One region of the Paenibacillus sabinae T27 genome, then DNA from elsewhere that is predicted to be linked to it. Evidence: riboswitches for the same ligand, from Rfam matches in the RefSeq annotation. Region 1 holds a riboswitch; each other region holds the start of a gene.
What was found. A riboswitch is a leader RNA that binds a small molecule or an ion and turns the genes downstream of it on or off. The one in region 1 is predicted to bind cobalamin.

Region 1 (5,235 bases):
CCCGGTCCCTAACCTCGGCCTGCTTGGCCGCGTTGAAGCGGGTCTGGTAGTCTCCGGTCAGGTAGCCTGTGACCCGGCGCAGGCGGCGGATATGCACTTTCTCTTCATGTGCGCCGCAGGAAGGGCAGTTCGAGCCGATGACGCCCTCATAGCCGCAGCCGGAGCAGCGGTCCACGGGATGGTTGATGCTGAAATAGCTGATATTTTGCTCCAGGGCGTAACGGATGATTTGGACAAAAGCCGTCGTATTGCTGCGCGCATTGCCATCCAGCTCGACGTAGGAGATCGCACCGGCGTTGCAGTATTCGTGGAACGCGGCTTCGAGCTTGATCTTGTTCGCCGCGCCCGTCGGGTAGTAGACCGGAACGTGGAACGAGTTCGTATAATACTCGCGGTCGGTAACGCCTTCGATTTCGCCAAGCTCCTTGCGGTCGATCTTGGTGAATTTGCCGGACAGCCCTTCCGCTGGAGTGGCGAACAGGGTGATGTTCAGGTCGAGCTCTTCGCTTTTGCGGTCGCAGAACTCGCGCATATGCCGGACGATGGCCAGCGCCTTGTCGTACACCTCGGCATCCTCGGCGTGATGCTTGCCGTACATCGCCTTCATGCATTCGGCTATCCCGATGAAGCCGATGGACAGGCTGCCGTGCTTCAGCAGCTCACTCACTTGCTCCTCGGGTTCCAGCAGTTCCCCGCCTTCCCATACGCCCTCGCGCATCATGAAGTCGGACGCTTTGGCCTTTTGCGCCGCCTGGATGCGGAAGCGGTGAAGAAGACCCTCCAGGGCAATTTCCATATAATGATCGAGATCATGATAGAAGCCTCCCTCATCCGCCGCTTGCCGCAGACCCGTAACGATCCCGTGCTGGACGCCAAGCCGGACAAGGTTGAGCGTATTGAATGACAGATTGCCTTTGCCGGAGCAGTAATTGCGTCCGAAGCGGTCGCCGAGCACCCGGGTGCGGCAGCCCATGGTTGCGAATTCGGTATCCGGGTTCGCCGGGTCGTAGTACGCCAGATTCAGCGGGGCGTCCAGATTCGCGAAATTCGGGTACAGCCGCCGCGCCGAGCATTCCGCAGCCTTCAGGAACAGCTCGTAGTTAGGATCGCCCGGCTGCTGGTTCACGCCTTTTTTACATTTGAAGATCTGAATCGGGAACACCGGCGTTTCTCCGCTGCCCAGTCCATTCATCGTCGCCGTCAGCAGGGAATCGATAACAAGCTGTCCCTCGGGCGAGGTGCAGGTGCCGTAATTGATGCTGGTAAACGGAATTTGTCCGCCCGCTCTGGAAGACATCGTGTTCAGGTTATGTATAAGACTCTCGGAGGCTTGGAGCGTTTCGCTCTCGGTCTCCTTCAGCGCGTAGCGGAAGGCCTTCGGGTACCGTTCCTTCAGATCGGTCCGGCTCATGGTGATTTCCCCGAGATCCTCGCTTGCTTGTCCTTCTTCAAAATAATCCAGGCCCTTGCGGAACTGCTTGGCGAAGGATTTGGCCACATAAGGGGCGAGATCGTGGTCGAGCTTGCTTCCGGATACGCCGCCGTATTGAGCGTTTTGCTGGGATTGAAAAATAATCGCCGTAAGCGCCATAGCCGTCATAATGGAGTTCGGAGGCCGCACGCTGCCGTTGCCGGTGTTGAAGCCCTGCCGGAGCAGCTTGTCAAACGGGATGAAAATGCAGTTCGTCGTTCCGATGGCGTATTGGTCCAGATCGTGCACGTAGACGACGTTTTCCTTGATCGCCTGCACAAGCTGTGGCGGCATCGTAAAGCTGCGGGCATACCACTTGGAATACTCGCTGCCGAATTTGCTCATCTTGCCGGAGAAGCTTTCCCCGTTAAGATTGGCATTCTCCCTCAGCAGATCCATGTCCCGGCTGTCGATAATATCGCGCCCCAGACCGATAACTTCCTCCAACAGAACTTCGTTTGCGCTTTGCCCGCTTGTTTGCCGTTTCTCCAGCAGCGTCATTGTGCAGTTCTCCTCTCCGTAACGTCCCTGTCTTAAACTTTGGTTGTCTTGCCTTCGGGTACCTTTCCTGCATTCCAAAAAGGCATTTCCCGCCAAAGAACGCAGAAAATGCCACTATGCAAGCCCGGCCCGATTGAACAAAGCCCGGTCATCTAAAAATACATAGCGGACACCTCTCCTGTTCCTCGCAGGCGCTGGTATGAATGGTGTCTCTAAGAAACAGGCAGGTCTCCTGGCTTCCGTCTGTTCTTCCGGCGCCTTCCCGAAGAGCTGCCTTGCGCTCTCAGTGGCCCTATGCCGGAAGATGCCGCCCTCGTCCTCGCCTGAGGAGGGGCATCCGGTTACAGTGGCGGGACCGCAGCGGATTCGCACCGCGCTTCCCTATTAAGCTCGAACTCTCCGTCAGAGAGTCAAGCACCTGATTCTACTATATTTTGTTGTGATTTATTTAAGATAACCCAATATATTGTATCTGTAAACATATTTTTTGATTTTTTGATATCCACAGAACATCCACAAACGGTCCACAGGTAATCCACAAATTCATCCACAAACCTGCCGCTTAGGGGGTGGAAAAGGTGGGCATACCGGGCTCGTTAGTGTCCGGATTTGCCTTCGATTTTGCCTCAACCAATCTCGCATGCTCTCCGGCCACTGATGAATGAGAGAGAATGATTTGTAGCCCGGCTCCCCAGTTGCTACAATATAGGAAAGATGGCAGGGATGTTTCCAAAAGTTCAGTATGGAGAGGGAGGCTATTCAAATGGCTATCGCCGAAATTACCGTAATTCCGATCGGGACCGGCAGCACCAGTCTCAGCAGCTACGTCGCCGGGATGCAGCGCGCACTGGAGAGCGTTGAGGGCATTACCTTTGAGCTTACATCTATGGGAACCATTATTGAAGGCCCGCTGCCGCGCATTCTGGCGGCCGTCGAGGTTCTGCACGAGACGCCGTTCGCGGCCGGTGCCCAGCGCGTGTCCACTGCGCTCAAAATCGACGACCGCCGTGACAAAGCGGCCAGCAGCAAGCAGAAGCTGGAGTCGGTAGAGCGGAAGCTGCACGGAGAATAAGAGCGGGCGGGGCGCCAGGGCCCGGCATGATTGCGGCCCTGCGGCCCACCGTGCCGCAGGGAGGCGGCCAATGGCTGGCGCCCGCCGGTTGGCTCCAATCGAACGTATGCAGCGCCGACCTGCGCTCCCCACAGGTTGGGTCAGGGCATTCTCTTTCGCAGGGAGCTGAATCCTTACCAATCCGGGGCGGAAAAAGAGTTGATTTTTTCGCCAAACAAGGTATAATAGTTTCTGTTGTGACGGAAAATTTACAACATGCTGGTGTAGCTCAGGGGTAGAGCAACGCACTCGTAATGCGTAGGCCGGGGGTTCAATTCCCTTCACCAGCATCCTATAAAGACAAGAATGGCGCAGGTTCCGGGATTTCGGGACTGCGCCTTTTTTTAGCTATTGGAGAGAAGCTCTTCCACTGTATGGTCAAAACTCCAATTGATTTGGGGTACACCATTCGCCTAGCGGTTTTTTTAGTATGGAACTCTCGATATACATCTGGATAGAGCCATTGTTAAAAGTTCTTCGTTGAACACACGGGATTGTCTATTTCGCTCAATTAGCCAATTAGCAAAACCTACTGCTGCTTGATACTCCTCATAATTTTCAGCATTCACCCGGAACTCAGCCAATTTAACCAATTGTGCGTATTCCTCATCCGATAATTGGATGCCCAGCCCAGAAAGTTGTCTCTGACGGATTCTCCGTGCCGAATCATCTTGTATGGCTCGGTGCGTATTGGACACTTGTCCCCCATGAAGTCGATAATACATTAAATTATGAGGGATATTTGCTAATTGCGCGCATGTGGAAAGCCGATTCCACAGTTCGTAATCTTCGGCGTGGGGATAGTTATGATCATAACGAATATGAAGACGATTTACTGAACTTCGGCGCATCATCACGGAAGGGTGTAATATGCAGCAATAAAATAATAGCCAGACCTTTATTTCTTCGTGATTCATAGGATTTAACTTGACGGGTCCAAGATAGTTAGTTGTGTATCCTGTTCCACAAACATCTATGCTGCGATTCTGATCCATAAAATAAGCCTGCACTTCCAAGCGGTTTAGTGCGGCTATATCATCGCTGTCCATACGCGCGATGTACTGACCCCGAGCCAGATCAAGTCCTTGATTCAGAGAAGTTACAATACCCATATTCTCGGAATGGAATATTTTCCTTACCCTTGTGTCTCCTATTTCATGTATGATTCCTGCTGATCCGTCAGTTGATCCGTCATCGATGATGATCAATTCCAGGTCGGTCAACGTTTGCAATAAAATTGAGTTAACTGCTTCCTGTAAATACAGTGCGTTATTATAGACCGGCATAATTACAGATATTTTTGGCACCCGGCATTCCTCCTAAGTCCTTGTCTCTCATTAACAGGTTATGATGAGACACACTAATGCGCGATAGAAGAACAGAAAAAAGGCATATGGTCGGAGTGTATTTGTTGTCGGCAGCCAGGACTGCTTCGACAATACCAACAAGAGAAGCCATTATTCTGCCTTTTTCGAGCAGCGCATTTTCCGGGAGGTCCTGCCGTTCCAACTTTCATCCGGCATTCATACTCTATTAAAAAGGAGGTGACAAGCGATGGATGACAGAAAGATTCGAAGTCTTTTGTCGAAAGAACCGGTAAATCCGAATATATCCTCGTCAGCCAGAGCATTATTGTCGTATTTGTACCAATTGCAGGGCAAGGCGATTATCTCCGGGCAGCATGAATATCTGGAGTCTCCGAACCAGTTCAGTCCGTACATTTTCAGCAAGACAGGCAAATACCCGAAGCTCAAAGGCGTGGAATTCGGTGCAATCAACGGCCAGAGCGACCAGACCGTCTATAATCAGCGGGCCAATGTGGTCAATGCCTGCAAAGACTGGGTGCTGAATAAAGGCGGCATCATCACGGCTACCTACCATGCGACATTCCCCGGAACCGCCAACACTTGGGCCAATGTACAAGCCGACTGTACGCCTGAACAGTTTGAGCCCATCATCACACCGGGTACGGATCTGTACAACGCGCTGATTGAGGATATCGATCAAGTCGCAGAGCATTTGAAGGCGCTTCGCGACGCGGATGTCCCGGTTCTCTGGCGTCCTTATCATGAAATGAACGGAACGTGGTTTTGGTGGGGCGGCCAGCCGAAGTTTAATAATCTGTGGGAGATCATGTACAACCGGTACGTGA
Region 2 (5,235 bases), 2.0 Mb from region 1:
TCCCTCCAGAAGTCTTAGCAGGATTTGGCGCATATCCGCCGAAAGCTCCAGCTCATCCGACCAGCTGCGTTCTTCGCCTCCCGGTACCGGTGTGTAACCGGAATACAGCATGAAGAGCATAAGATGCCCGATATCGTGCAAATCGGAGGCGATGACCGCAGGCATCCTCCTAGGCAGCCCGTCCTGATCCAGCCCATGCTCGCTGTCGTCTACCGGACCGTCATGTCCTATCCGGCGGGCCAGCCCGAAGTCGATTAAATATAGTTCCTCTCCCCGGAGAATGACATTCGGAATGCGAAGATCGAGGTGGACAAAGCCCCGCTCATGGACATGCTTCACCCGCTCCATCAATTGCAAGGCAAAGCGCAGCGTGTCTTTTTCTCCGAACAGTACCCCCTGCTCGAAAATCAGCTGCTCCAGCGTAAATCCTTCAATATAGTCGGTAACCAGCCACGCCGAGCCTTGTTCCTCAAAAAAATCCCGGAAGGCGGGGATACAGGGATGCTGCAGCTGCTGCAAAATATCCCGCTCCCGCATAAGCATTTTCTTTCCGACATCCCGTTTGCTCGGCTTTGCCTGTTTGAGGGCGACCTGGCGGTTCTCCTCCGTGTCCAGGCAGCGGTATGCCAGTCCGTAGCTCCCTGTTCCAATCCGGGACAATACTTTGTACCGCTTACCGATCCAATCTCCCTCTTCCCGGGGATAATCCCTCCAGGCGGACAAAAAAGCGCGCAGGCGTGCAAACAATGAATATCCTCCCAACGTTACTTCCGTAATAATGTGATCTTTATGTTCATTATTGCACATTTCCCCGAGTGTACTTCAAGTCTGAAGGATGAGGTGAAATGCGGACGTTAGGTATTCTTTACTGGAAATGGGGCTTGCAAGTTTCAGAAACTGCGGGCAATGTTTAAGCTACTAATAATAAAACTTTAAATCATTTTTTAAGGAGGCGAAAGCTTGGATCTACTTGCAATTCTCAAAGCCGTTATTCTGGGTCTGGTGGAAGGCCTGACCGAATTTGCTCCGGTGTCCTCTACCGGCCACATGATTATTGTCGACGATATGTGGCTGAAATCCCAGGAGTTTCTCGGAAAATACACGGCCAATACGTTCAAAGTCGTCATTCAGCTCGGCTCGATCCTTGCGGTCGTCGTGATCTTCCGAAATCGTTTCATCGATCTGCTCGGACTGAAACGCTTCAGCCGGGGAGCGCTTGAGCCTGTTCCGGACGGCCAACCGTCCCCAAATCCCGGATCAGGCCGTCTAAAGCTAGGACAGGTATTGGCGGGGCTGCTCCCTGCGGGTGTTGCCGGCATGCTGTTCGAGGATTACATTGATGAGTACCTCTTCTCGACGTCAACCGTGCTGATCGGTCTTGTGATTGGTGCCATATTTATGATCTGCGCGGATTTGTTCGCACCAAAGCGTGTGAAGGTGCAGACCGTTGATCAGATTACATACGGGCAGGCGCTTACAGTCGGTCTGATTCAGTGCTTCTCGCTGTGGCCTGGCTTCTCGCGTTCCGGTTCGACGATTTCGGGAGGCGTCCTTCTGGGCATGAGCCACCGCGCCGCTGCCGATTTCACCTTTATTATGGCGGTTCCGATCATGGCGGGCGCAAGCTTCATCTCTCTGCTCAAGAACTGGCAGTATTTTACGCTGGACGCGCTGCCGTTCTTTATTGCCGGATTTATCAGCGCCTTCGTGTTCGCGCTGCTGTCGATGCGGTTCTTCCTGAAGCTGATCAACCGGATCAAATTGCTGCCGTTCGCCATCTACCGAATCGTACTGGCCGCGATCGTCTATATTATTTTCTTTTAACCGGTTATCAGGTATTGCTATAACTGGAGCCTCCATCTTCTATTGCGGGCCGCAAAGTCTTGCCGTAACATAAATGGTGTACTCAATATTCAAGCAACCATTCACCTTAAATAACGGAAACAGGTGCTTACCGGACCGAAATAGGCCGGAGGCTTAAAAGGGAAGCTCGGTGCAAAGCCGACGCGGTCCCGCCACTGTAACGGAAGAGTCTATCAGCATTTATGCCACTGTCAGCCCGGGCTTGACGGGAAGGCCGCTGACGACGATGACGCCTCAGCCAGGAGACCTGCCTGTTTCGACGCACTGCTGTACCTACGGGAGATAGGGAGGTGTAAGATCGCAAACGTAATGAAATACGTAGGCGTCTTTCCCCCTGCGCTTCCGGGGTGAAGGACGCCTTTTTTAGTGGGATTTTGCAGGTTCAGAACATAGAGGAGGAACGAAAGAGATGACAAGGAATGCCATAACAAGCAATCTCGGATATCCGAGAATCGGAGCCAACCGGGAATGGAAAAAAGCGCTGGAAGCCTACTGGGCGGGAAAGATCAATGAGGAGCAGCTTCGGACGGAAATGGATCAGTTTCAGCTCAGCAATCTGCGCAAGCAGCAGGAAGCAGGCATCGACCTGATACCCGTTGGAGATTTCACATATTACGATCATGTGCTGGATACGGCGGTCATGTTCGGCATTGTGCCTCCGCGCTATCGGTATGAAGGCGGGCCTGACGGGCTGGATCTGTATTTTGCCATGGCCCGCGGGAATTCCCGGGCGGCGGCATGCGAAATGACGAAATGGTTCAATACGAACTATCATTATATTGTGCCGGAGATCGGCGATATTCAGCCTGTGCTGACCGAGAACAAACCGCTGGCCGCATACCGGTTCGCCAAATCGCAGGCGGGCATTGACGGCAAGCCTGTCGTCATCGGATTATATACGTTCCTGAAGCTTTCCAAAGGGTTTGCCCTCTCGGAAATCCGCAGCGTGGCGGAGCGGTTCCTGCCGGTCTATGTCCAGCTGCTGCAGGAACTGGAGCAGGAGGGCGCGGCATGGGTCCAAATCGACGAGCCGGCTGTCGTAACCGGACTTCAGGAAGAGGATATTGAACTGCTGGGCCATATTTACGGCGCCCTTCATGCCGCGGTTCCGGGTCTTCGCATCATGCTGCAGACATACTTTGAGTCGGTGCAGCCGCTTGAAGCCCTGCTGAAGCTGCCGGTGCAGGGGCTTGGTCTTGATTTTGTGCACGGCGGCGAAGCCAATCTCGAAGCAATCGAGCGTCTGGGCTGGCCGGAGGACAAGACGCTGGGAGCCGGTGTGATTGACGGGCGAGGCATTTGGCGCTGCGATCCGGAGGAGAAGCTGGCTCTGGCGGAAAGGCTGGAGCGGCTTGTGCCGGAAGGCAAGCTGATTCTGCAGCCGTCATGCAGCCTGCTGCATGTGCCCGTGACGGTGCAGGGCGAGGATCGGCTGAAGCCGGAGGTGCGGAATGCGCTGGCCTTCGCCGACGAGAAGCTGGCAGAGCTTGGGCTACTGAAGCTGGCGCTACTTGAAGGCAGGGAAGCGGCCGGTGCGCAGTGGGCCGGGGCGAAGGCAGCGCTGGATGCTTTCCGCAAGCTGCCGGAGCGAAACCGCGTGGATGTGGCGGAGCTTGAACGCGGTCTGGAGGAGCTGACGGACCGGAGGAACACGGTCTACGCCGAGCGGGCCAAGCGCCAGCAGGACAAGTGGCGGCTGCCGCTGCTGCCGACAACGACGATCGGGAGCTTTCCGCAGACGCCGGAGGTCCGGCAGGCGCGGCTGAAATGGCGCAAGGGCGAGCTGAGCCCGGAACGCTATGATGAATTTATCCGCCGGCAGATCGCGGACTCCATCACGCTTCAAGAGAAGATCGGTCTGGACGTTCTGGTGCATGGCGAGTTCGAACGCACCGATATGGTGGAGTTCTTCGGCGAGAAGCTGGACGGCTTCCTGTTCACCCGGAACGGCTGGGTGCAGTCCTATGGCTCCCGCTGCGTCAAGCCGCCGGTCATTTATGCCGACGTCGCTTTCACCGAGCCGATGACCGTCAAGGAAAGCGTCTATGCGCAATCTTTGACGAAGCTTCCGGTCAAGGGTATGCTCACCGGTCCGGTCACGATTCTGAATTGGTCGTTCGTCCGCGACGATCTGAGCCGGGAGCAGGTGGCCAATCAGATTGCGCTTGCGCTGCGGCAGGAGATACTGGCCCTGGAAAGCGCCGGCGTGGAAATGATCCAGGTAGACGAGCCGGCGGTGCGCGAAGGACTCCCGCTCAAGGAACAGGATCGCAGGCAATATCTGGAATGGGCTGTCAGAGCGTTCCGTATTTCCACAAGCCTCGTTCGCGATACGACGCAAATTCATACGCATATGTGCTATTGCGAATTTGGGGATATGATCGATTCCATCTCCGATATGGATGCGGACGTGATTTCCATCGAGACGTCGCGCAGCCATGGCGAGCTGATTGCGAGCTTTGAGCAAATGGATTATGACAAGGGCATCGGTCTTGGCGTATATGACATCCATAGTCCGCGCGTTCCGTCCGTAGAGGAAATGGAGACCGGCATCGAGCGGGCGCTGCGGGTGCTGCATCCGGAGCAGTTCTGGATCAATCCGGACTGCGGGCTGAAGACGCGGGGCTGGAGCGAGACAGAGGCATCGCTGCGAAATATGGTAGCAGCCGCGGACAATGCCAGAAAGAAGGCGCGGGCGGTCCAGCCGTAACTAGTAAGGGATAAAATAAAGCAGGAAAACACCGGGAATCGTCTCCCGGTGTTTTCTTTTTCAATAGCTTTTTAAAATCCTAAAGACAGGAACAGCAGAGAGCAGCCTGTTACTCTGTTTTCTTCTCAAATGTCTGACAATCCGTTTCTTCGGCGCGGGTCGCTTCCTTCACCTTGTTAAAAGCGACGAAAATCGAATCGGCGTTGCACTTGTTTTCATTTTCCCAGTGGCTACAGGTGTTCACTTCGCACAGCACATCTTTGGCCATGAGCATTTACCTCCCTGTATGAAAATAAGAGTTCTTATTGGTTAGATACCCGCACATTCCCGGATTGCAACAAAAATACTTAAAATTTTAGAAAAACTTCCTCAGCCGAAAAAATACCGCCCCCTGCAACCTTCCAGAGGATGGAATCGTCTAGGAATCAAACGCCAAGGACGAACAGAAAAAAAGGAGGGAGTCATGATAAAGCGGGGATTGCTTACCATTGTAACATTGCTGCTGCTGACCGGTACGCTGATTGGCTGCAGTTCGGGAAGAAGCGCTGATCATGCCGATCAGGATAAACAGTCCTTACATTCCGAAAGCATGGACAGCACAGCAGCCGAGTCCAATTCTTCGAGTGCAGAAGCTCCGATCGCGGCCGGTAACGGAGGATCAC
Region 3 (5,235 bases), 1.6 Mb from region 1:
GGGTCATCTTAAAAAAATCGCCGTTGGCATCGCCGTCGCTGCTCCCCCGGCCAATCAGCAGAACAGCCGTATCCGGTTCACGCAGCCCTTGTTCTATAGGCAGCACCGGGATGCCGGTCTTAAATCCGGCTGACGCCATACGGGAAGTGAGGATCTCCATCACCTTTTGATGCACACCAATCGGACGCCCATAGACAAATTCCACGGCCGGATACAGCTTCTTGGCCCGATCGATCTCAAAAGGGATATGAATTTTGGCATGGCCCGCCGCGAACAGCATGATCGGAATCACGACAACCCGAGCGGCTCCCTGCTCAACGCAATTGGCTATTCCCCGGGCAATATCCGGCTGCACAAACTCCAAAAAGCAGGTCTCTATCTTATACTGGGGCGCTGCCTGGCGAACCTTATCGGCAAACTGCAGCAGCTCCTCGTTCCCTTCGGGGTCACGGCTTCCATGCCCCACCAATAATATCGCGTCCATCTTCTTCCTCCTCATGATCGTTAATCGCCGCAGACCGCATCTGCCAAAGTAACTGCACTTTGTTCCTGATGTCTGAACCCAGCAACCGTCCCTACACGTTTAAAAAACTTATGAAATCTTTCCCCCGGAAAAGCCTTATCGGTATATTCCCGGAAAATCCGTTCCACCGTATCTACAATTTGGTCCGCCTCAATTCCTTCGGCTGCTGGCTGCGCCGGATGGGCGTTCCGTCCGATCGTCTTGCCGCCAAGGAACAGGTCATATGCCCCTTTGCGGTATACAATGCCGATATCCTCCAGCACAGCCCCGTAGCAGGCCATACCGCAGCCGTTAAAGCCGATTTTCAATTCCTTGGGCGTCTTCAAACCGCCGATGACGCGGTTCAGTTCTTCCGCGACGGGGATGGACCCGTCTTTCTCCAAATTGCAGAAGTCGCAGGCTTTAATCTGCGCAACATCGCCAACCGGGAAGACGAGCAGCTTCGCCGATTTCAGTTCCGCGACGATCCTTTCTGGATCACCCCCGGGGATACGAAGAATGATTTGGTGATGCGGGGTATACTCCATTTCCCCCTGTTCACCTGCGATTTCCGCAAGCAGCGCCATTTGACGCGTGGTGAACTTCTTGTTCGCGATGCCCGGCGCCACTCCCACCTCAAAAAGGGCGTTCGGATTTCCGGCGGCAGATGGGGCGGACGGGTTCGAGGTGGCAGACGGGACGGAACCCGCGTACCCCCCGGTGACGATGCCTTTGGCCTCGAGAATTTGCAGCGCCTCCATCGCTGCTTCCAGCGGGCTGGACGAACTCACGCTGCTTAAAGAGACTGGTCCCGGGAAATCACGCTCGGCAGACTTGGCTTCCCCGCTCGCTCCGGCCTGTTCCTTCGCACTCAGAGACCACGGCTCCGCTGCCACTTGCAGACGCTCGCTGGGTCTTAGTCTCTGCTCTTCCGAGTTCAGCGTATATTTCCGCTGGTAGCCTCTTGGCGTAATCATTAGGCCGTCATATACCACCGTCGAGGAATTACCGATAATAACTGTCGTAAGCATCCCTATTTCATGCTCCAGCATGTCTGCGAGTGTGGTAAGCACGACCTGCTGCCGGTCCCGGTAAGCGCTCTTCACCAGGCCCACCGGCGTGTCCGGAGAACGGTGCCCCAGCAAAATCCGCTGAGTCTCAGCGATCTGCCGGGTGCGCTTTCCGCTTCTCGGATTATACAGAGCGATTACAAAGTCCGCCGCGGCCGCCGCTTCCACGCGTTTGGCGATGGTGTCCCAGGGGGTTAAATGATCGCTTAGGCTGATCGTACAGGCGTCATGCATAATTGGCGCCCCAAGGAGCGCTGCACAGGAGTTGATCGAGGATATTCCGGGAATAACCTCTACTTCAACTCCCTCCTCGGCATTCCATTTCTTTTCCATCAGCACTTCATAGATGAGCCCGGCCATTCCGTATACACCGGCGTCGCCGCTGGAAATAACCGCAACCGTCCTTCCCATATAAGCCTGCCGTACTGCTTCCTGAGCGCGGCTTACTTCTTCCGTCATGCCGGTTCTTACGATCTCCTGTGTGGTCAGAAGGCCCCGGATCAAATCTACATAAGTGTTGTAGCCAATAATGACTTCGCTTTCCTCGATTGCCCTGCGGGCACGATCCGTAATATGTTCAAAAGCGCCCGGACCAAACCCGATCACCAGCAGTTTGCCTCTCTTCTTTTCCATTCGTGCTGCCTCCTCTATATGAAACAACTAACCTTTCCCGTAACGCCAAGCTTTCCTTAGAGGAAGCCAGTTTCATCGACTCACCTTCCCCGGATCGGTTTAACCCTGCTGCATCCGGACCCGGATCATTGAACCGCGAGGCCGAATTCATCTTCTTCGGGGGCCGGACTCGGGATACCGAGATCTTCAAATGTGGCCATCTTCGAAACCAATTGGAGGGCCGATTCGATTACAGGCAGGGCCAGCGCTGCTCCTGTCCCTTCTCCAAGGCGCATGTCCAGATGCAGCAAAGGCTTCAGCCCAAGCTCATCCAGCACGATACGGTGCGCCGGTTCAACGGATAAATGGGAAGCGAATAAATAATCCCGGCAGCGGGGTTCGATCCGGAAGGCAGCAAGCGCCGCGGCGCCTGTAATCACCCCGTCAATGACCACCGGAACCTTGCGGGCCGCCGCTCCCAATATCACGCCTGCCAGCCCGGCGATTTCGAGCCCCCCTACTTTGGCGAGCACATCGACGGCGTCACCGGGATTTGGCCGATTGACCTCTATCGCCCGTTCGATCACCTTTGCTTTGGCGGCCAATGCTTCATCGTTAATGCCGGTCCCTCTTCCGGTGATCCGTTCCACCGGATGGTTCGTAAATACTGCCGTCATGGCGCTGCTTGGAGTCGTGTTGCCGATGCCCATTTCCCCTAAACCGATCACTTCGATTCCTTTATCAGCAAGCTCAGAAGCCATATCAATCCCGACATGGATTGCAGCAACCGCTTCTTCCTTGGTCATTGCCGGTCCTTTGGCCATATTGGCCGTTCCCGGGCGGACTTTCCGCTGAATTACACCTTCCGGCAGGTCTGTCAGCACCGTCCCGATATCGACAACGTGAACCTCCGCCCCCGCTTGGTGCGCGAGCACATTAACGGCGGCGCTTTGGCGAATAAAATTTGCCATCATCAGCCCCGTAACTTCCTGCGGATAGGCGCTGACGCCTTCCTGAACGACCCCGTGATCGCCGCACATCACGATAATCGCTTTGTTTCCCACACTGGGCTGCACACTGCCCGTAATACCGGCAAGCCTTATAGCGATCTCCTCCAGGCGGCCGAGACTCCCCAAAGGTTTGGTCAGGTTGTTGACGCGCTTTCTCATTTGATGCATTGATACAATATTGAGCCGTTCAATCTCATTTAGCACCTGCAATAATTTTCCCAAGAAAATCACAATCCTCTCTTTTATAGAGACCTATGTAACAAGAATTTGAGAAATAAAAAAGCACTTCCTACACAAAAAGAGCGCAGAAGTGCCGTTAATCGCTAATACAAGCGTGCTCCCCCTCCCTATCCTCGTAGGTCAGTCGTGCTGTTGAAAAAGGCAGGTCTCCTGACTTATGGATCAGACGCAAATACGAGATCATGATGACCAAGTTGCTTAAGCCTTCCCGTTTGACACAGTGGCTCAAAGCTCGCTCTCCATTTACAGTGGCGGGACCGCGACGGATTTTCACCGTTCTTCCCTTTTAAGAAACGCCTCGGCGTTCCACCTTTTTCTCCATATGATGTTGTTGACAAGATATGATTATAGTACGGCTATTATAACTTGAGATTTAAAAAGAAGTCTATAAGTCTGCTTTCCAGATTATCCGTGAGTTCGACTATAGTACCATTGTCTACGATTTCTGTTTGTCCGGTAATCATCCGAATAATGCTGCCATGGGTTACAAGCAGTACATTTCTTTCCTCCGGAACCTCAAGGCTGCCAATTCCTTCGCAAACCCGCCTTTGCATCGATTCCACAGCTTCAACCCCATAGATCGGAGAATGGATCAGCTCAGGATTGGCTATTTGGAATACAGTCCTGATTTCCTCCAGCGCCTTGCCTTCCAGCTCACCGAAGCTGCGTTCCGCGAACCGGCTGTCAACCTTGATAGAGAGTCCATAGACAGATGCCAGAATATGGGCTGACTCACGGGCTCTTCGCAAAGGGCTTGAAATAACGGCATGAACATTCATCCGTTCTCTGAGCCGTCTGGAAGCTTCCTGAATCTGGCCGATCCCGCGTTCATTCAGACCGATATCCTGTATCCCTTGTATTCTCCCCTGCTTATTCCAATCGGTCTCGCCATGGCGAATCAGATAAAGAGGCATTCTTCATCTCGTCCTTTTCTAAATCTGTAATGTTAAGCTAATTTGCTGCAGTATGTAGTAAATTCGATTTCCATCTGACACACGAGATAGAAAAGCAGCCTACCGGGATGAGCTAGGCTGCTCATGGCAAAATCTATTCAGGGCTAGGCGGTCAAACCGGACAGCAGCTCGCTCAGCCGGTCGAAGTTCTGCTCATTGCCTTCTACGCAGTACGTCTTGGCTTGCTCGAACTCCGCAGTATGCTTAAACAGCTGGCGGAATGTGACTCTTGTACGGTCATCCAGATCCTCAAAGGTGGCCGTCACCTGAAATTCCGGGCCGGACAAATGATTGAATACAATCCGCTCCAGCGGCACGATCTCGATGAAGACACTATGATTGGGATAGTCCGCGCCAGTCGGCCCGTGCATGACGAACCGCCACTCGCCTCCCGGCCTGAAGTCAAACTCGTGAAACGTATTGGTGAAGCCCTTCGGTCCCCACCAGCGGGCTAACAGATCGGGGGTTGTCCAGGCTTTATATACCAGCTCCTGTGGCGCATCGAACTCACGTGAGGATATAATTTCATTCTCACCTATGCTTGCTTTCATGGCTATGCCTCCCTTTAGAGTGTCTTGCCCAATGCATCCAGCATCGCGTTCGTGCCATGCTCACGTATTTCCTGCGTATCGTACCCGTCAAAGAACGCATCTTGCTCGGTTAAAACCAGCTTCGTGCCGTCCCCGGCCGGAATAAATTCGACCGTTGTGATCGAAACGGAGATGCGCTTGCCGCCCGAATCCAAGGTGTAGGTGTAGACAATGCGCTCTTCCGGAACGATCTCCTGGTAGCAGGCGTCGAAGGTAAAGACCGGTCCCTCGGGAGGCCCTCCACTGCTGTATTCGCGT
Region 4 (5,235 bases), 630 kb from region 1:
ACATGCCCGATACCAGCTCCGGCCGGGACGAAGGCTGCTCCTGCACGCCGATGGTAATCGCGATGCCTTCCACCGCTCCCGCCGGAATTTGCAGCTGCACCTCTCCGGCCGCATCCTTCAAGGCAGCTCCCGCCGATGTAGCCAGCTGCGCAAAGGATACACTGTTCGCCGTCAGTGTCTTGGCGAGCTCGGCGGACTTCTCAGAAGTCATCGGCGTGCCGCTGACCGCTGTTGTCGCGCCAACCTGATTCAGCGGCAGAGTATTGGCGGAAGTGATCGACACACCCGAAGCTGCCGGATCTTTTGTACCCGAAGGGCCGCCGGAAGATGTTTCCGTCACAGAGGTCACATACTTCCACAGCACATCGTCTCCGTCCTTCAGCACATACTTATCCGCGCCGAACGGCGGTTCGTTTCCATTGACAAAATATTTCCATCCGCTCTCACCGCCCCGGTCAAATTCGGCCAGACCGTCGATCGAATAGACATATTCGCTTCCCGAAATTGGCCGCGATTCTACTTTGCCGCCCAGTGCGCGGACAAGAAGACTGTAAGGACTGTCCCCGGCGCTTAAAGCAAAGGAGGTGCTTGGCAGAATCGTTCCTTTTACGCTGTCGCCGACAACGGAAAGAGTTGCCCTGGAAACCGCCGGAGGGGCGGCAATGGCTGCCGGCTGTTTATACCGCACCACGCTTGGCGCTGCGCCCGCCTGATAACCGGTCACTTCGATTGTATAGCTGCCGGCGGACAGGCCGCCGAAGGAAGCGACGCCCTGGTCATTCGTTATCGCCGTCTGTCCTCCGATGCTTACTTTCACACCGGCAGCCAATGAAATATCAGGTTCGGAGCTGAAGGTTTTTTCACTCCATACCCATTGAACCCGATTGACTTTAACCGTAAAAGCCTGCCCCGGCTGCAGCTGCGAAGGTGACAGCTCCACAGAGTGGACAACCTGGGTGGAGTAGCCTCCATAATAGACCAGCACCTTATCCGAAGCCTGAAGCTCAAAGTCGCCTAATCCGACGCTCGGATAAATCCATTCGCCCCCGCGTTGAACGACAAATGACCACCAGTTGTTCATGTCGCCGGTGATTCCGCCGATACCGCTGATAAAGCTTCCAAATGAAGATTGCGTGATATCGAGCGCGGTATGAGTCGCATCGGCCAGTCTTTGAAGAGCCTCAAGCGCTACTGACCCGTTTATGGAGCCTTCCATAATCGTTCCCTGTGGTCCTTCTACTGCCAAAGACACCGGCACTTCCTTCGGCAGAACCGTAACCGTCCCGGTGTAACGCACGACTGTCGGCGCGGCATTGTCCTGGTAGCCGGTAATTTGGAGCGCCTGCGTTCCAGGCGTCAGATCCGTTCCGAACGAGGCGACTCCCTGATCGTTCGTAGCGGCTGTTTTGCCGCCGATGGAGACGGTAACTCCGGAAGCCGCCGCGATGATGGGATTTCCGTTAAAGTCCCAGGATTTTTTATGAACCGTTACTTCAAGAGCTTTGCCTTCTTTCGGCGTAACCGGCGATAGCGTTACGGAATCCACCAGCTGTGTGACACCGTAGTCTCCATAATAGACATAGAGCCGGTCTCCGTCCTGAAGCGCAAAGTCATTAATCGCGGTATAACCGCTGACCCACTGGCCGCCGCGCTGAACGATGTACATCCAGCCGTCATAGCCACCATACTTTTTCTCCTTGACGCCAGCTATTTCGCTGATATACGCGCCATACGCGGTCATTTTGCTGACAACCGCAATCCCTTTGGTATCCGCCAGCTTGTTCAGCGCATCCAGTGCGCTGCTTCCGTACACGCTGCCCTCGCCCAAGGATGCCGTTGGCCCCTCGATCGCTACGGACACCCGGACAAGCGGGTGTGCCGCCGGAGGGTTCGCGATAAAATTATACAGATTGCTGTCGCCGCCGGCCGTGAACAGGTTGTAGGCGGTCAGCGCCTGCAGTGCCTGCTCCGTGGCAAAAGCGTCGCCGCCGCCGGACAACAGGTGGGTAAAGGCCCCATCTGCCGTACGGAAGCTCATCAGACGGCTGATCAGATTGCTGCCGTTCTTGGTGAAGTCTGCGCCGGCCGGATTGATACCGTACGCGGTCAGGCCGATAATGGCCTGCGAGACGCTCTCGCTGCTCTCTCCATAGCCTCCGTGAGCCGTATTCTGCTGAGCGGACAGCCACTGCACCGCTCTTTGCCCGGCTGTCGCAACAGCCGGATCACTCTTGTAAGGGGCCAGGGCAACCAGAGCCATTCCCGTAAGGTCGGGCTCGCTCAGACCTCCGCCGGTAAGGGCAAAGCCTCCGTCACCGTTTTGACTGGAAAGAATGTGCTGAACCAGCTTGTCGCGGGTCCAATTCGCATCGGACGGCACCGTATAGCTGCCGGAATCCAGCGCGATCAAGCCATAGACAGCGTTGTTTAGACTTTGTCCGGTGATGCCGCTGCTGCTGTAGATCGGCTCGATCAGATTATAACCTGCAATATTTGCAGGATCTTCTCCGACCGCTTTAGCCGCCAAAGCGTATCTGGCATAGTCGGTAACGGCGGAAAAGACTCCTTTCTCCTTTTCTACCTTTTGTTTAAGTGCGGCAGTGTAGGAATCCGGCACTTTGTAACCGGCTTGAGCCAAGCCGATCGCCTGCCATTCCGAGACTACCCCCTGCTTCAAAATGGACTCTGCCGCGGAATACACGGCATCGGTTACGCCGATCGACTGGGCCACGGCCGCACCCGCTGCTGCTCCGGTATCTGCAGTCCCCGCCCCCTGGGAATCCGCTGCCTCGGCAAGCGCATGCCCCGCCGGTGCAAAGGACACGCCCAGCAAGGAAAAAATCATCAATAATGCCATTCCCAGCGCCAGAATTCTGGAAGAAATCCTGCTCTTCATTCTTCAACCTCTTTCTCTCTTGAGTATTATGGGAGTCTTCCGAAACCATAAAAAAAGACCGCCCCGGAGGGACGGTCTTTCGGAAAAACGAGCCGGGAATCCATGCTGTATAAGCCACTCCCGGCATCGGCCGCGCGTAAATGCCAGATGCCCTCACCCCCCGAAGGACACTGAACCTTGACTGAAAAAAGGCAGGTCTCCTGGCTTATGCCTCATCGCCTCCCCTCCGGCCTTCCCGTTCGCCTTGAACAGTGGCTTGTTTCAGAGGAGCGCTCCGCATATACAGTGGCGGGACCGCGCCGGATTCCAACCGGCTTCCCTTTTAAGCAGGCTTGTAATCGGCCTGCACCTTTTTTAAGACTATATTAAATTTTGACAATCTTTATCATATCGGTTATCACAAGGGTTGTCCATACATGAAAAGCCATTAAGCCATGAAATTGAACGCGTAAATTCTCCGCTATTCCGCCGGAGAACTCGCGCTTGCCGAAGGGGATGGAGCCGCCTGCGGAGCTTCCATAAGGACCAGCGTATAGTCTTCGGCTTTCACCGTGCTGCCGGCCGTCAGCTTAGGGGCGGAAACGAGCGTTACCTTCACCTGGTTAGGTGCGACAGCGGAAGATCCTCCGCTCCCGCCGGATGAACCCGGTGCCGGGGAGTCCGCAATGCTTGACCCGGCGGCTGGCTCTCCAGGCGGCGACGGCGAGCTTGCAGGAACGGTCCCGCCGGTAGCTGCCGATGGGCCGGCCGAGGCCGAGAGCGAATCCCCGGCGGCCTTGCTCTCATCGGCGGACACCGTGTCCGCCTGGCCTTGGCCGCTGCCGGCGTTTCCAGCTGTTCCCCCACCGGAGGCCGCCGCTCCCGAACCGGCAGCGCCGGCGGAACCCGCTGCTCCACCGGCATTCGAAGGGCTTGCCGATCCCGGCAGCCCGCAGTCATGGACCAGGCTGTCCACTTTATACACTTCAGCCTGGCCGGTACCGGCATCCACCTCAATCTCCGCCGGATTAAACTCGCGGCAGGCGTCCGGGGAGGCGAAGGCGAACAGCAGCGAGCCTCCGCCCCCGCCGCGCTCAAGATAGGCGGCGGCTTCGAGATAGCCCGCGCCAGCCGCAGACTGCGTCGGCGAAGGCTGCGGCGAGGCGGCCGGAGTCGCTTCGTCTCCGCCGCCCTTCAATAGGCGGGCCGCAAGGGCGCCTGCAACCAGCAGAACGATAACGGCCGCGCCGAAGATCATCAGCTGAAACCGGCGGCGGCGCACCCACTTGGCCAGCGGCGAGGCCGCTTGCCCCCGGGCCTCTCCATATACGTTTTGCAGCGCGGGTCCCGCCGGGGCCATATATGTTTTTCGGAATTCGCGGCTCTTGAACGCTTCACGGTCATGGCTGGCGAAATACTTTAAAATCGCCCGCCGGTAGCCCGGCTGGAGCTTCCTTGAGGAAATGGTGAACAGCGGATTGTCCTGCGACCAGGCCAGAAAACGGTAGACCGCTTCCTTGCCGCCTTCCTCCTTCCTCCGGACATGCTCCAGCAGCGCATCATACTCGAGCGGCCCTCCCTCGCGGGCGCTGCTGTGGTAGAAGGCCAGCGGCAGGCGGGCAAAAGGCTCGGCTCCGGGGCTCTCTTTCATCCAGCGTCGTCCCAGAAGCTGCACATCGTCCAGTTCCTGCGGAGACAGGCCGTCAAAAATATGCTCGTCCGGGTTCTCCTCCCCGAACCAGCGGTACGCCGTGCGCAGTACATTCGCCTTCCGCCTGCTGTGCAGGTCAAGCGGCGGGTCCCATTCGCCCATATCGAGGGCGTAGCGGACAAATGACAGCTCCAGCAGCTGCTCCTGCGTAATATCTTCAATCGACAGCCGCTCCAGCAAATACCGGTCGGCCGCGGCGGCCAGCTCCTTCTGGAGCGCCAGCGCTTCGGGGCGGATGCCTGCTCTCCGGCGGCGGTCCTTCTCTGCTTGTTCAATGCGGCTATGGATCGCCGCCACGGCTCCCACCGGATCACGCTCCCGCTCCAGCTTCTCCGGCAAATAATCGAGCAGCGCGTCATGGACAGCCGGTTGACGCAGCGCTTCAGGCATGAACCGGTCCCAATGCCCTATCCACTCCAGCAGCCCCGCGGCGTTCGCGGCCGACGCCAGCCGGGATTCCACATAGGGCTGGAACAGAAGACGCGCAAAGACCGGGGTCGTCAGCAGCTTGCGGAAAAAGGCGGCAGCCAGCTCCCCGCCGCTCTCAACTACGCCAAACGCTTCCTCCAGAGAATCCGTGCGGCCGGCATTTTGCGCGTTCAGCATCCCGTTAATAAAGTAATCGACGATCCGCGTCCGGTAATTATGG

Region 2: linked by a shared signal. The riboswitch ahead of metE (5-methyltetrahydropteroyltriglutamate--homocysteine S-methyltransferase) and the one ahead of PSAB_RS01930 (anaerobic ribonucleoside triphosphate reductase) in region 1 are both predicted to bind cobalamin.
Region 3: linked by a shared signal. The riboswitch ahead of cobT (nicotinate-nucleotide--dimethylbenzimidazole phosphoribosyltransferase) and the one ahead of PSAB_RS01930 (anaerobic ribonucleoside triphosphate reductase) in region 1 are both predicted to bind cobalamin.
Region 4: linked by a shared signal. The riboswitch ahead of PSAB_RS24445 (S-layer homology domain-containing protein) and the one ahead of PSAB_RS01930 (anaerobic ribonucleoside triphosphate reductase) in region 1 are both predicted to bind cobalamin.

Annotation. Positions count from the first base shown of each region.
Region 1 covers NZ_CP004078.1:412,483-417,717, forward strand. The annotation lists gene PSAB_RS01930 (anaerobic ribonucleoside triphosphate reductase) at 1-1,972, opposite strand, end outside; cobalamin riboswitch at 2,178-2,409, opposite strand; gene PSAB_RS01935 (MTH1187 family thiamine-binding protein) at 2,736-3,044, shown strand; tRNA gene PSAB_RS01940 (tRNA-Thr) at 3,302-3,373, shown strand; gene PSAB_RS01945 (glycosyltransferase family 2 protein) at 3,509-4,390, opposite strand; gene PSAB_RS01950 (glycosyl hydrolase) at 4,638-5,235, shown strand, end outside.
Region 2 covers NZ_CP004078.1:3,663,773-3,669,007, reverse strand. The annotation lists gene PSAB_RS16925 (serine/threonine protein kinase) at 1-747, opposite strand, end outside; gene PSAB_RS16920 (undecaprenyl-diphosphate phosphatase) at 961-1,824, shown strand; cobalamin riboswitch at 1,929-2,132, shown strand; gene metE (5-methyltetrahydropteroyltriglutamate--homocysteine S-methyltransferase) at 2,273-4,573, shown strand; gene PSAB_RS25155 (DUF1540 domain-containing protein) at 4,683-4,841, opposite strand; gene PSAB_RS16910 (DUF4349 domain-containing protein) at 5,037-5,235, shown strand, end outside.
Region 3 covers NZ_CP004078.1:1,971,147-1,976,381, reverse strand. The annotation lists gene PSAB_RS09035 (sirohydrochlorin chelatase) at 1-484, opposite strand, end outside; gene cobJ (precorrin-3B C(17)-methyltransferase) at 505-2,205, opposite strand; gene cobT (nicotinate-nucleotide--dimethylbenzimidazole phosphoribosyltransferase) at 2,331-3,425, opposite strand; cobalamin riboswitch at 3,558-3,763, opposite strand; gene PSAB_RS24545 (histidine phosphatase family protein) at 3,794-4,348, opposite strand; gene PSAB_RS09015 (SRPBCC family protein) at 4,492-4,938, opposite strand; gene PSAB_RS09010 (SRPBCC family protein) at 4,953-5,235, opposite strand, start outside.
Region 4 covers NZ_CP004078.1:1,038,154-1,043,388, reverse strand. The annotation lists gene PSAB_RS24445 (S-layer homology domain-containing protein) at 1-2,896, opposite strand, end outside; cobalamin riboswitch at 3,070-3,264, opposite strand; gene PSAB_RS04655 (GAP1-N2 domain-containing protein) at 3,357-5,235, opposite strand, start outside.